Regions from separate parts of the Caballeronia sp. GAWG2-1 genome, predicted to be linked through region 1. Evidence: riboswitches for the same ligand, from Rfam matches in the RefSeq annotation. Region 1 holds a riboswitch; the other holds the start of a gene.
The links. Region 1 has a riboswitch for manganese ahead of mntP (manganese efflux pump MntP). Riboswitches for the same ligand answer to the same signal wherever they lie in the genome.

Region 1 (7,336 bases):
GTGAGCTTCGATCCCGGCCAGTACGCCGAGCGCGCTTCGCTGTTGCTGCAAAACGGCGTGGTCTATACCGCGTGGACATCGCATTGCGACATCATGCCGTACACCGGTTGGGTGATCGGCTATAACGCCAGCACGCTGCAGCAGGCAAACGTGCTCAATCTCACGCCGAACGGCCAGATGGGCGCGATCTGGATGAGCGGCGCGGGCCTCGCGTCGGACGGCACGTCAATCTATTTCCTCGATGCCAACGGCACTTTCGACGCCACGCTCGACGGCAACGGCATGCCGATTCATGGCAATTTCGGCAACGGCTTTCTGAAACTCGGGACTTCGCCCGCCCTCGCCGTCACCGATTATTTCCAGCCGTCGAACACGGTGAACGAATCGGCAGCCGATGAAGATCTGGGTTCGGGCGGCGCGCTCGTATTGCCCGATCTCGTCGATGCGGGCGGCACGACGCATCATCTCGCGCTCGGCGCGGGCAAGACATCGACGATCTACGTGGTCAATCGCGACGCGATGGGTAAGTTCGATTCGAATGCGGATCACATCTATCAGGAGATCGTCGGGCAGATTCGCGGCCCGATGTTCGCCATGCCCGCGTACTTCAACAACACCGTTTATTTCGGCTCGATTGGCGACAGCATCAAGGCGTTCGGCATCGCGAACGCCGCCTTGTCCACGACGCCGACGAGCCAGACCGCGAACAGTTTCGGCTCGCCGGGCGCCACGCCGAGCGTGTCTGCGAACGGCGCGGCGAACGGCATCGTGTGGGCGGTGGAGAATGGCACCATCGCCGTGCTGCACGCCTACGACGCCAGCAATCTCGCGCGCGAGCTTTACAACAGCAATCAGGCGGCGGGCGCGCGCGATCAGTTCGGGCAGGGCAACAAGTTCATTACGCCGATGATCGCGAACGGCAAGGTCTATGTGGGGACGCGCAACGGCGTGGGCGTGTTCGGTTTGCGGTGATGCTTGTCATGGACGCGGATTGGTGGCGATGAATTGCTTCACGGCGGCGTAGGCGGGCTTGGGCGTCTGGCCGTCGTCGAGGATCACACCGTAAGGTCCTTCGCCGCCAGGCGGATCGTCGTAGAGCTGGTAGATCTGCAAGGATTCGATGTCGTAGCGCACCGCGATCGCTCTCAGGCCGCCGAGCATGTCGTTGGCAAGGAAGGCGGCCGCTTGCTGATCGGTGCCGAAGTCGGGCCGCACGCCCATTTCATTGATCCATACCGGCTTGCCGAACCGGGCAAGCGCGCCGATGACGTTGTAGCAACCCGTGCCGCCGCACGCGTGCTCGATGTTGCCCTGGTCGGAGTACCAGTGCCATGCCGTGATGTCCCACGTCACGATGGGATGCCCGCCCGAACCGTCCGGCTGTGTGCCGTTCGCGAGCATCGTCACGAAGCCGTACTGCATCCACGCATTGCCGCCCATGACGATCTTGCCCGACGGGTCCATCGACTTGATGCCGGCGATCATGCCTCGGATGACGCCACGCGCAATCTGGAACTTTTGGTTGTCGAAGTCCGTGGGCCGCACGCCGTCCACCCATCCGGCGACCGTTGCCGAGCCGAGTTCGTTGGTCACTTCGTAGTAGGCGTAACGCTGCACACTCACGACGTCGCGCGCGAGCGCATAGGCCGATTGATACGCGGAGTCTTCATCGGCAAAATCGATGCCCATCAAGATCACCGGGTACACCGTCACCCCACCGGCGGCCAGCGCGTTGGCTACATTGGCGAGACGCATGGCGGTTGATTTGCTATACACCTCGTTGCGATACAGTTTGATGCCGAGATCCTGAAGCTGCGCTAATTGTCTAGCGGCGCCAGCGAGATAATAGACATCGCCATAACTGTTGTGACCGTTCATTCCGTAGAATAAATCGCTGGCGACGGGATTTATGGCGGCGGACGCGGCGTGATGACGATAGCGTGAATTATCGACGCTCGATGGCACGTTAGCGCTGTCCGAACCACCGCAAGCGGTTAATAACAGACTTGCTGAAAAGATCGCAGGCAAAACCGGTTTTGTGTTTCTGCAAAAACTAATTAAGCGATGAGCGATTTGCATAATCCAAAACAAGCCGATGACGTGTGCTCGCTTATGTCGCGGAAAATTAAATTCATTCGCGGACGCGAAGACAGGTGAATAGCGCGATGCTGATAACGCGAAGCGCAAGCGGGGCCGCGTCTTTTGCCGATGGAAATGGCGCGGTGCGTCGAGAAATATAGACGGTGACAGACGGGATAATCAAGACTTAATCGCGTCACTTTCACGAGCCGCGCTTATCTTTGCGAGATAATCGAAGAGCGGAGGATGTAATCTTAATGGCGACAGCGATTCAGGCTTCAGAAGGAAGCGTGTTGCGAGATTTATTTGGTCGGAAAAATTAAAGCTGAATAGTCAGCGGGCAATGCGCGGCGCATTTGAAAATTGAAAATTCGCGACGCGCCGCCCACGACGTGTTGGAAAGAAAGATAAACGACGTACGCTTCAGACTTTTCTCGTTTCAATCGACTTCGCGCGTTCTCGAATTACGCATCCGATCCAATACCGCGCGGCACTTCGCCAATTTGCCGAAACACGCTCAACCAGTCTTCCAGATGCCACGTCTTCGACACACGGTCATCGCGTATCTCATGGAACGAGTGAATGGCAAATCGAACCGGCTTCGATGTCGCCGCGATGCCCATCAACGGACCGGACTGCGTACCGCTCACTTCCGCGCGCACGCCGACGCGATTGTCCTGCGTGAGCATGTCTAGAATCTCGATGCGCATGTCAGGCAGCGCAGCCGCCATCTCCGCGAAGATGGGAATCATCTGGTCGGGACCGGCTTTGAAGCCGGCCGGCTCAGGCAGATATTCCCAGTCCGACGTCACGGCTTGGCGCAGCAGGTTCACGTCCTTTTGCGCGAAGGCGGCGTAAAGACGCTCGACGGCCGCGCGGGCTTCTGACTGGGTGATGTGTTCTGCCTCCATGGTGCCTCCTGAGCGTTAGGGATGCGGCGTTGCAACCCACTTTAACCCAATGGTCCGGATCGGGTGATCTGTCGTGTTAAGCTCGCATTTCTTCGTTGGGGAGTAGCCGGCTTTCCCGCCCGGGAAAGCGTCCATGTCAACACGCTCGGTCTTTCGACCGTGGCATGGGCAGCCGTCACAGGTTGGCAAGACCATCGACAGAATGCGCTTCCGGTCGGGCGCGCCTTCTGTCCTTGTGCTTGCCCGACCAGACCAGAGCGCTACTCGATGAACCTCGCTTCCACCGTATTCCTTGCTTTCGCCATGTCCACCGACGCCTTCGCCGCCGCCGTGGGCAAAGGCGCGAGCCTGCATAAACCGCGCATCGGCGAGGCGCTCAAGGCGGGAGTCATCTTCGGCGTAATCGAGGCGCTCACACCGCTCGCCGGCTGGGCGCTCGGCCGCGCCGCCGCGCAATACGTCACCGCGTGGGACCACTGGATCGCTTTCGGCCTGCTTTTCGTGCTCGGCGCGCGCATGATCCGCGAAGGCTTAAGCAAATCGGCTCACGAAGAAGAGAAGCCCAATTCACATTCCTTCTGGGTGCTCGCCGTCACGGGCTTTGCCACCAGCATCGACGCGATGGCGGTCGGCGCGGGCCTCGCGTTCATCGACGTCGATATCTTCTCGACCGCCGCGACCATCGGCTTCGCAACCATGCTCATGGTGACCATCGGCGTGATGGTCGGACGGCTGGTCGGCGCGACTATCGGCAAGCGCGCGGAGATCTTGGGCGGGCTGATTCTCATCGGCGTGGGCAGCGTGATCCTTGCGGAGCATCTGGGTTACTTGAGTTGATGCGAAGTTCTGCGTGTCGCGTTAGAAAGCGCCGCCCAAGCCACGAACTCACCACTTCGCCTCATCCGTTCCCGGCGGCACCGATGGCCTCGCGTAACCCGCCGGCGTGCGCTCGAAGCGCGCGCTCGGCGTGACCGCGCGCAGCATGCCGAAACCCGATTTGCTTTCCTCGGTGTATGCGGCGATGTCCGGCCGCGCCGTCTTCAACCCTCCGTCGATACGTCCAAGCCCGCGCAGCCAGTGTCCCGTCTGTGCGAGCGAAACCTCCACGTGCCAGCTACCGCCTTCCGTTTGTTGCTTCCATAGCGCGGCGGCCGCGCCGAATGCCATCAGAAAGCCGCTCGCCATGTCGAGCATCTGCATGGGCAGCGCTCGCGGTTTGCCATCGCCCTGCGCTTCGCCTTCGGCGGCGTTGAAGCCTATCGCGGTCTGCACGAGCGAATCGAAGCCACGCCGATCCGCCCACGGACCTTCCGTGCCATAAGCCGACAAGGACACGTACACGATGCCCGGCCGCCGCGCCACCAGCGCCTCGGGCCCGAAGCCAAGCTCGGCGATCCCGCCCGGCCGATAGCCTTGCGAGAAGACATGCGCGTCATCGATCAGCCGCCACAGCGTCGCGCGACCGTCCTCCGTGTGCAGGTCGAGATGCGCGGAGCGCTTGCCGCGACTCGTCTCGGCGATAGCGGGAATGTTCGGCAGATGCGGCGAATTCACGAGCATCACGTCCGCGCCGAACGAGGCGAGCGCTCGACCGCCCGTGGGACCGGCAAGGATGCGCGTGACGTCCAGCACGCGGATATCGGTCAGCGGGCGCGCGTCATTGTCGAGCGCGGGCAGCGCGAGAGGCGCGGCGTCGCCGATACGCGTGATTTTCAGCAACGGCTGCGCGGCGATGGCTTTGGCTTGCGGCGTCGCATCCCATTCTTCGAAGCTGCGCAGCATCGTCACGACGAGGCCGCGTTCGGCGCACGCGGTTTCGTAATCGTTCGCGCGCCATTCGAGCAGCGCGCGTTCGGCATCGGCGCGCGTGGCGCTGTGCGGGTCGAGACCCAGCACGCGCAACGCGCCATCCTGATGATGCTCGAAGTTTGCGTGTATGCGCACGTAGCCATCGGCCGTGCGGTAGAGGCCCGAGAACTCGCCCCAGGTCTCGGGTTCGGCGCCATCGACCGTGAACCAGTCGGTGCATTCGACGGCCGCGTGCGTCATGTCGACGCTCACGCGCTGGCGGTCGACGCCGCGCGCATGAGCCAGCTCGGAGGCCGCGAGCGCTGCCGCCGCGATGGTCGATTGCGCCGCTTCGCCCACGGCGAACGATGACGGAAACACCGGGTCGTGTCCGGGTAGATCGACGAGGTGGAGGGCATCGTCGGGAAGGCCGGCGAGTTGCCAGAGATTCGTAAGCGTTGCGAAAGAAGTCATGGCGATGAGTGCGCGCGGGTCAGCGATGACGCATTGTCGCGCCGATTGATTGAGCGCGCACGTTGCGCTTGTCTAAAGCGCGTGGATCAGCGGAAAAAGTGGTCCGCGAGGCGGCGCAGGCGGTCGCGACTTGACGCCGACGGCTCAACGCTTGGCATAGGCCCGCAGGATGCCCAACGCCAACCGCCCGCACACCTTCACTTCCCCGCCATCGCCAACACGCGCTCCAGCTCAGGCAAATCCACCGGCTTGACCAAATGTGCGTCGAACCCGGCCGCCCGCGTGCGCGCCATGTCTTCGTCGGAACCAAGACCCGTCATTGCGGCGACGATCACACGCTTGCCTTCATCGCGCATCTGACGAATGACGTCGAAGCCCGTCATGCCCGGCATCGATAGATCGAGCAGCACGACTTGCGGACGCGTCGTCCCGAACGATGCTAGCGCTTCCGGGCCGTCATACGCCGCGCGCGCCGCGTGACCGAGCATATCGACGAGCAAGGTCATGCTGTCGGCTGAGTCGCGATTGTCGTCGACAACGAGCACGTCGAGCTGACGGCTCGCCACCGCATTCGGCGCGGAAGGCGGCATGATGCCCTGCGTGGGCGGTTGCGCGAGCGGCAGCCACAAACTGAACGCACTGCCCTTGCCAGTGCCGCCGCTCTTCGCCTCGACGTGGCCGCCATGCAATTCGGCGATCGCTCGAACCAGCGTGAGGCCGATGCCAAGCCCGCCTTCATCCGGATGCGCGCCCGGCGCATGCTCCTGCACGAAAAGATCGAACACGGAGGCGAGCGCATCGGCGGAAATGCCGCGACCCTGATCCGTCACGCGCAGAAGCGCCGCGCCGCCGCGTGGACCGATTTCCAGCCGGATGGTCGACTCGGGCGGACTGAATTTCGCCGCGTTGTTGAGCAGGTTATTGAGCGCTTGCACGAGCCGCGTCGGGTCGCCATTGACGAAGAGGCGCTGGCCGCTGTCGTCCACGTCGAGCCGCTGCCCGCGCGCCTCGAAAAGCGGTTGACTCGCTTCGACACTCAGGTGCACGACATCGGCGATATCCACGGTCTCGGTCGCGAGCCGGATCTTGCCGGAACTCACGCGGCCCGCTTCGAGCAGATCGTCCACCAGCTTGGTCAGATGCGCGAGCTGCCGGTCGACGATATGGCGGCTGCGAATGACATCGGCATCGTCGGAAGCCTTTAGCTTGAGAATGCTCACCGCGTTGCGGATGGGCGCGAGCGGATTGCGCAGTTCATGGCCGAGCAACGCGAGAAACTCGTTCATGCGGCGGCTCGACGCCTCGAGTTCTTCCAAACGCCTGCGCGCGGTCATGTCGCGCGTGATGGCGACGAAGCCTTTTTCGCGGCCATCGGCGGCGGGCAGCGCGCTCAGAATGACGTGCGCCCAGAACTCCGAGCCATCCTTGCGCGTGCGCCAGTCCTCGTGTTCCGTGCGGCCGCGTTCCGCCGCGAGACGCAAGTCGTCGCCAGGACGGTCGCGGCCCTGTTCGTCCGACAGATAGAAGAGCGCGAAATGCCGGCCGATCGCTTCTTGCGCGGTGAAGCCGTAGAGCGCGCGCGCGCCGTCGTTCCACGAACGGATGATGCCGTCGTGGTCGAGCATGCAGATGGCGTAGTCGCTCACCGAATGGATGAGGAGCCGCAGGCGTTCGTCCGCTTCCGTCGCGCGGCGGCGATCCGTGATGTCGTGGATGAAGCACGCGAACTGCCGCTGCCCGTCGAACCACACTTCGCTGATGGTCAGCTCGGCGGCGAATTCGCTGCCGTCGCGGCGCAGCGCATGCAGTTCCACGCGCGTGTTCATCATGCGCGCCTCGCCGGTGGCGAGATAGCGCGTGAGACCGGCGCGATGCGCATCGCGATAACGCTCCGGCACGATGAGCTGCGCGAGTTCGCGGTCGAGCGCCTCTTGCGCGCGCCAGCCGAAGAGGCTGGTTGCGGCCTCGTTCCAGTCCACGACCATGCCGGCTTCGTCCATGGCGACGAACGCAATATGCGCGTTGTCGAGCACGGTGCGGCGACGACGCATGGCATCGGCAAGCTTTTTTTCGTATTCGATACG
Region 2 (7,336 bases), on a different contig from region 1:
TAGCGCGGCGGCGGCACGCTACGCACGTTGCAATCGGTCAGATACTCGATTTCATCGTAATCGTAAAACACGACACGCCCGTGGCGCGTCACGCCGAAATTCTTGTACAGCATGTCGCCGGGAAAGATGTTCGCCTGAATCAACTGCTTGATTGCGTCGCCATATTCGCGGATGCCGTGATCGACGTCCGCGTCGCTGCCGCCTTGCAGAAAGAGATTGAGTGGCACCATGCGCCGTTCGATATACACGTGCTTGATGACGAGCTTGTCGCCTTCGTATTCGATCATCGAAGGCGCTTCTTTTTCAAGTTCGCGGATCAACGCATCGTCGAGGCGCGCAAGCGGCAGCGCGACGCTCGAATATTCGAGCGTGTCGGCCATGCGGCCCACGCGGTCGTGACGCTTGACGAGTTGATACTTGCCCTGAATCTTCTCGCGCGTGGTTTCCTTCGGCGGCGGAAACGCGTCCTTTATGAGCTTGAACACGTAAGGAAACGAAGGCAGCGTGAACACGATCATCACGAGCCCCTTGATGCCGGGCGCCACGATGAAGCGATCGCTCGAATGTTTCAGATGATGCAGCAGGTCGCGATAGAACAGATTCTTGCCCTGCTTCTGCAAGCCCACCGAGGTATAGATTTCGGCCTTCGGCTTGCCCGGCATGATGCTGCGCAAGAACTGCACATACGCGGACGGCACTTCCATGTCGACGAGAAAGTACGAATGCGAGAAGCTGAAGATGACGAGCAACTGCTCCCGGTTCAAAAGCACGGTGTCGAGCGCCAGCAAGTGCGGCTGCGTGTGACGGATGGCAACCGCGAACGGAAGTAAGGCATCGCCATTGATGATGCGCCCGACGACATATGCCGCCTTGTTGCGAAAGAACAGCGACGAGAGCACGTGAATCTGAAAGTTCGGCGCGGGCGTGAGTTGGCCAAAGGCCTCTTCGATTGCATCCACCACGCAATGCACGTCGCGCGGCAAATCCTCGAACGAAGGCTCCAGCTGAAAGTTCGTGACGATGCGTTCGAGCGTGGCCTGCAGCCCGTCTTTCTCGGGGTAATACGCGCGATACGTCGGCTTGGCGGCGGGCTCGTCGTTCTCGATGTATTCCGTCGAAATGGCGGGCCGCACGAAGATGAAATCGTTGTTGAAATACGAGCGATGCAGGATCTTGCAGCACACCGAGTTGAAGAACGTCTCCGCGCATTCCGGCTGCCGATGCGTCGTCAACAAGCCGATGAAGTGCAGCTTGATCTGCTGCCAGATTTCATCGTCGATGGTCTCGGCTTCGTACTCGTCTTCCAGCGACGTCACGCATTCCGCGACGCGATCGTCATAAGACGCGATGCGGTCGCGTGCGCGTTGCGCGAGCGCTTGCCAGTTGCCTTCCTCGAACAGATGCTTCGCCTCGACTGCCGCTTCGCGAAAGACGCGGTAATGGCGATCGAAGCCTTCGAGTATCGTCTGCGCGACATCGAAACCTATTTGCGACGAGAGCAGCTTGGGGAAGTGATTCATGTCGGCTGGGCGTCTCGTTGGCCATCATGCGGCTTTGGCTCTGCGGGCGCGCTTTTCGACGCCAGCGGCAAGGAGCGCGCGGCCTTGCTTCTCGTATGTTTCGAGTTCGGCGAGTGTCGTGGTGAGATCGACGAGTTGCCGCTCGAGCACTTCGCGATGCGCCGCGATGGTATCGACAAAAGCCTGCAACTGCCGCGTGCCGCCCGTGGGCGAGTCGTACAAGTCCAGCAGCGTGCGAATCTCCGACAACGTAAAGCCGAGCCGCTTGCCGCGTAGCGTGAGTTTCAGGCGCGTGCGATCGCGTGACGAATACACACGCCGCAGGCCGTTCGCGCCTTCGCGCTCGGGCGCGAGTAGACCGTGGTCTTCGTAGAAGCGAATGGCGCGCGACGTGATGTCGAACTCGCGCGCCAGTTCGCTGATGGTGTAGTGAATGGCTTGAGTCATTGCCGGCGCCGGAGCACGTGATCACACATGCGACGTTAGAATGAGGTTTACGTTATCGTCAACCTGGCGAAATTGCAACGTGGCTTGAACCCGCATTCATGCACACTTCAGAGGCGCAAAAGAATGAACGCACTCGAACATCAACTCGATTATGTTTTTGCCGACGAATTGCCCGAAGCGGGGCGCGTGAAGGAAGTCGCGCCTGGCCTTTACTGGCTGCGCATGCCTTTGCCGTTCGCGCTCGATCACATCAATCTGTGGCTATTGCGCGATGAGATCGATGGCGTGCAGGGTTGGACCATCATCGATTGCGGCATCTCGAACGAAAATATTCGCGCGAACTGGGAAAGCGTGTTCGACAGCGCGCTCGACGGCTTGCCTGTGCTGCGCGTGATCGTCACGCATTGCCATCCGGATCATCTCGGTCTTGCCGACTGGATCTGCAAGGGTGGCGACAAGGCACGCTGGAACGTGCGTCTCTGGATTGCGCTCGGCGAGTATGCAATGGGCCGCGTGATGGCCGCGGGCGATGGCTCGAACGCGGGCGGCGAGCGCGCGGCGAAGCACTTCGCGGCGCATGGTCTAACGGACGAGGCATCGCTCGATGCATTGAGAAAGCGCGACAGCTATTACCCGACGCTCGTGCCTTCCATCCCCGCCGAGTTCCGCCGTATCCGCGATGGCGACCGCATCGCGATTGGCGGACGCGAATGGCAAATCATTTCGGGCTACGGTCATTCGCCCGAACATAGTGCGCTGTATTGCGCGGCGGACAAGCTGCTCATTTCCGGCGATATGGTTTTGCCACGCATCTCGACGAACGTGTCCGTGTTCGCTATCGAGCCAGAAGGCAATCCGCTTGCGCTATATCTCGAATCGTTGGGACGCTACGAACACATGCCCGCCGATGTGCTCGCCTTGCCTTCGCATGGCAAGCCGTTTCGCGGCGTGCTCACGCGTATCGGTCAGTTGCGGGACCATCATCGCGCGCGGCTTGCGGAAGTGGTCGAGGCGTGCACGCAGCGTCCGTGCAGCGCGGGAGATATCGTGCCGATCATGTTCAAGCGCAAGCTCGATATCCATCAGATGACCTTCGCACTTGGCGAAGCGCTCGCGCATCTGAACTTGTTGTGGCTGGATGGCACGCTTACGCGCGAGACGGGCGAGGACGGGGTGATCCGGTACTCGCCCGCTTAGAACTCGTTACTGCACCAACACAGCCCCGAAGTTCTGCCGCCCGAACGGACTCACGTTATAGCCGCTGACGTTGGCACGCGTGATTGCCGCCGCAGTCGGATAAACGAGCGGAATCCACAGCGCCTGATCGTGGATGATCTTCTGCGCGTCCACATAAGCCTTCGTGCGTTTCGCGACGTCGGAGGTGACCTTGCCATCCGCGATGAGCTTATCGAGTTGCGGGTCGCAGAAGCGCGCGAAGTTGATGCCCGACTTCACCGCATTGCAACTGAAAAGCGGCGAGAGGTAGTTGTCCGGATCGCCGTTATCGCCGGCCCAGCCCATGAAGAGCATGTCGTGCTGGCCCTGCTTGGCTTCCTTGATGAGTTCGCCCCACTCGATAATCTTCACCTGCGCCTTCACGCCGATCTTCGCGAGATCCGCCTGCAGCAGTTCGGCGCCAGCTTTCGGATTCGGGTTCAGCACACTGCCGTTCGGACGCACCCAGATGGTCGTTTCGAAGCCATTGGGCAAGCCTGCATCCGCGAGCAGTTTCTTCGCGGCATCGGGCGAATACTTGTACGCCGCGATGTTCTTGTCATAGCTCCACGTGTTCGGCGGATACGGGTTCACAGCGGGCGTTCCCGTGTTTTCGAACACCGTCTTCGTATAGGTGGTGCGGTCGAACGCCATGTTCAACGCCTGCCGCACCTTCGGGTTATCGAGCGGCTTCTTCTGCGTGTTCAGCGCGACGAACGCGGTCATGAATGCGGGCGTCTCGCTAACCTTCAGCGACTTGTCCTTCTTCGCGTCGAGCACGTCCTGCGGCTTCGGCGACAACGCGATCTGACATTCGCCCGCCTTGATCTTCTGCGCGCGCACGGCGGCGTCCGGCGTGATGGCATAAATCAGGCGATCGATTTTAGGCTTCGGCCCCCAGTAGCTCTGATTCACGTCATAACGGATCACCGCGTCTTTCGTATAACTCTTGAGCACGAACGGACCGGTGCCGACAGGCTTGCTGTTCAGATCGACTTGCTGGTTCGCTTTCAGCAGCTTGTCCGCATATTCCGCCGAGTAGATCGATGCGAAGCCCATCGTGAGGATCGGCACGAAGGTCGCGTTCTGCTCGTTGAGTTCGAACTTCACCGTTTTGTCATCGACCTTGGTCACGGCCTTGATGAGCTTCACGAGACCCATCGATTGCGCATGCGGAAAGCCGCTCGCGCCCGCGATCTTGTGCCAGGGGTTGCTGTCCGACAACATGCGCTCGAAGGTGAAGACGACATCGTCGGCATTGAGCGGACGCGTTGGCTTGAAGTAGTCGGTGGTCTGGAACTGCACGTTCGGACGCAGATGGAACGTGTAGGTGAGACCGTCGCTGCTGAGCTCCCACTTCTCGGCGAGCGCGGGCGCGACTTTCTTCGCGGCCTCGTCGTATGACACGAGCGTGTTGAAGATGACATCCGCCGACGCGTTGGTCGTGACGAGCGAATTGAACTGCACGACATCGAAGCCGTCCGGGCTCGATTCTGTGCAGATGGTGAGCGGCTTGGCCATTGCGATAAGCGGCGCGACGGCGAACGTCGCGGCGATGGCGGCAGCGAAAAGTGTGTTGCGCATGAGATCTCCCGTGACCCGGCTGGTCACATTACGATTGTTCTTGTGGCTGGTTTTACCCTGTGCGCGTGTGGCGAGCAAGTAGCGCATCCGCGCGGCTAGGTTAGCGAAGCGCTCGCCGCTCGACAACGAATCGTTGCGCATACGCTTATGCCTCGAACGCGCCGTGCGGGTTGCCGAACCGGGCGGCTCAGGCTACACTGCCCCGGTCTTTGGGGAGTAGCCTTCCTTCCATCAGCGAAGGAGAACGCGTCAACATCCTCGGCCTTGCTGCCGTGGCGCGTTCGACCGGTCGGTGCTGTCGCATCCGGCGGTTTGGCGAGACCATCGATGCGCTTTGTCGTTCTTGGTCGGACGGCGCATGGCGCATCGTGGTTCGCTGAACGTCCGACCGTGGAATCATCGTGTCCCCACAACTACAAAAATCCCTGTCTCGCTGCGCGCTCATTCGCGCATGCGCGTTGCATCGTTTCCCGCGAGGTGCCGCATGACGATGCTCTTCGTCGAACTCGCGTTGATGCTCGCGGTCATTCTCATCGCATCGGAACTCTTCACCAATGCGCTCGAACATCTCGGCGAACGGCTCGGCATATCGGAGGGCGTGACTGGATCGCTGTTCGCGGCGGTCGGCACGGCGCTGCCGGAAACGACCGTGCCGATCATCGCGCTGCTGGGCGGCACGGCGAGCCGTTCGGTTAACGAAGAAATCGGTGTCGGCGCCATTCTCGGCGCGCCACTCATGCTCGCGACGCTTTCCACTTTCCTGATGACGCTCGCGGTCATCAAATCGCGTGGCTTGCGCGGCCGGATCATGCCCGAGCGCAGCGGCTTCACGCGCGACCTGAACTTCTTTCTCGTCGCGTTCCTGATTGCGGCCGGCGCCATGTTCGTGCCGCATCATGCGTGGCAGGTGCGGGCGATGTTCGCGGTCGGCCTCGTCGGCTTATACGTGATCTACGTGATCACCACGTTCAAGGCATCGGCGAGTCTTGTCGAAAGCGGACACGGCACGGAAGCGCCCGAGCGTCTCTTCATCACCCGCGTGGGTTTGCCGAACGGTATCGGGTCGATCATGCTGCAGTTCCTGATCGGCATCGTGCTGCTCGTCGGCGGGGCGAAGGGCTTCATCCACGGTGTGGAAGGCGTGTCGGCGGCGCTTGGCATATCGCCGCTCTTGCTCTCGCTCATCATCATTCCGATTGCGACCGAACTGCCGGAAAAGGTGAACAGCATTCTTTGGGCGCGACGCGGAAAAGATACGCTCGCGTTCGGCAACATCACAGGCGCGATGGTATTTCAGGGCACCTTGCTGCCGGGCATCGGCATCATGCTGACGCCGTGGGAGCCGCGCGTGGAAGTGCTGACCGGCGTGCTGATCACGCTCGCGGCGGCGGCATGGCTGCGCTTCAACGCGCGCGGCAATGGCGTGGTGTTGTGGGCATTGCTTGGCAATGGCATCTTGTACGCGGCTTATCTGACCTTAACCCTCGGCCGCTGAAGCCTTCGAGCGACGCAAATAAAAAATGCCCGCGCGAGGCGGGCATCAAGAGCGAAGCGCCGCGTCATGTCTGACGCGTTCTTCTCGTTGTTCTTATTAAGGTTATCGGCGCGTGCCGGAAAAACTTTAGAAGCGCGCGGCTTGTTGATATCGTCCGGCGGCTTTCGCCTGATCCATCGACTTGCGGTACGCCGTCGACAGCATGGCTTGCGCGGCGTTCGCACGGCCCATCGTTGCTTCGATGCTCGCCTGAATCCGGCGAATGGTCGCGAGCGATTCAGCCGGCTGATTCGCTTCCACGGCCATCAGGAGCGGCGTGCGCGCCTCTGTGAGTTCGGCCGCGCGCGCCCAGTTTTCTTCGTTGACCGCTGCTTCGATCGCCTCGGTCAGTGCCCAGGCGTGTTGAATCATTTCTTGCTGGTTCATGATCGTTCCTTACGACTTGTTGCTTGCCAGCGCGCCCGCGCTGTTGGTGCCGCCGAAGAGCGCGGTCAGGTAGCTGCCCTGCGTCGCCATCTGCGACATCAGCGTGTTGAGCGCGGTGAACTGATCGTTGTAGGTCGTGGTCAATTGCGCCGTGTAGGAAGCGAGCGCGGTTTGCTGGTCCGTGATGCTCGAAAGATCGGCGGTGAGCGCGGTCGTGCGCGTATCGACGATACCGCCTGTCGCGAGAAATCCGGTCAGGCTGTTGTTCAGTTGCGCGGCTACGCCCGTGCTCGAATTGAAGAGCGATGCCACCGCGCCCGAGTTGCTCGACAATGCTGCGGTCAGCGCGTCTTCGTCGGTCTTGAGCGTGCCGTCCGGTTGCAGCGTAATGCCGATCGATGCGAGGTTCACCTGGCTCGTGCCGGAACCCACGCCCTTGGCAATCGTGCTGGAAAGGGCGTTGCGAATGGTGTTCATCATCGAGTCGCCGAGCAGCGCGCCGCCTTGCGAACCGGCTGCCTGGGTCGAGTCGAACGAAGTCAGCGACGCGGCCGTCGTGATGAAGTTGTTGTACGCGGTGACGAAGCCATCGATGGCCGTCTTCTGCGTGGCCGTGTCCTGCGCGATGGTCAAGGTCTGGGTCGTGCCG

Region 2: another riboswitch for manganese. It lies ahead of NCR98_RS00785 (sodium:calcium antiporter); the one in region 1 lies ahead of mntP (manganese efflux pump MntP).

The regions. Positions count from the first base shown of each region.
Region 1 is NZ_JALQDD010000040.1:496,205-503,540, forward strand. It holds gene NCR98_RS29240 (PQQ-binding-like beta-propeller repeat protein) at 1-972, shown strand, start outside; gene NCR98_RS29245 (glycoside hydrolase family protein) at 979-1,878, opposite strand; gene NCR98_RS29250 (ester cyclase) at 2,544-2,990, opposite strand; yybP-ykoY riboswitch at 3,076-3,243, shown strand; gene mntP (manganese efflux pump MntP) at 3,258-3,827, shown strand; gene NCR98_RS29260 (CoA transferase) at 3,876-5,252, opposite strand; gene NCR98_RS29265 (hybrid sensor histidine kinase/response regulator) at 5,450-7,336, opposite strand, start outside.
Region 2 is NZ_JALQDD010000002.1:83,228-90,563, forward strand. It holds gene aceK (bifunctional isocitrate dehydrogenase kinase/phosphatase) at 1-1,520, opposite strand, end outside; gene NCR98_RS00770 (MerR family transcriptional regulator) at 1,545-1,967, opposite strand; gene NCR98_RS00775 (MBL fold metallo-hydrolase) at 2,091-3,164, shown strand; gene NCR98_RS00780 (ABC transporter substrate-binding protein) at 3,171-4,766, opposite strand; yybP-ykoY riboswitch at 4,966-5,119, shown strand; gene NCR98_RS00785 (sodium:calcium antiporter) at 5,251-6,261, shown strand; gene NCR98_RS00790 (flagellar protein FliT) at 6,388-6,687, opposite strand; gene fliD (flagellar filament capping protein FliD) at 6,697-7,336, opposite strand, start outside.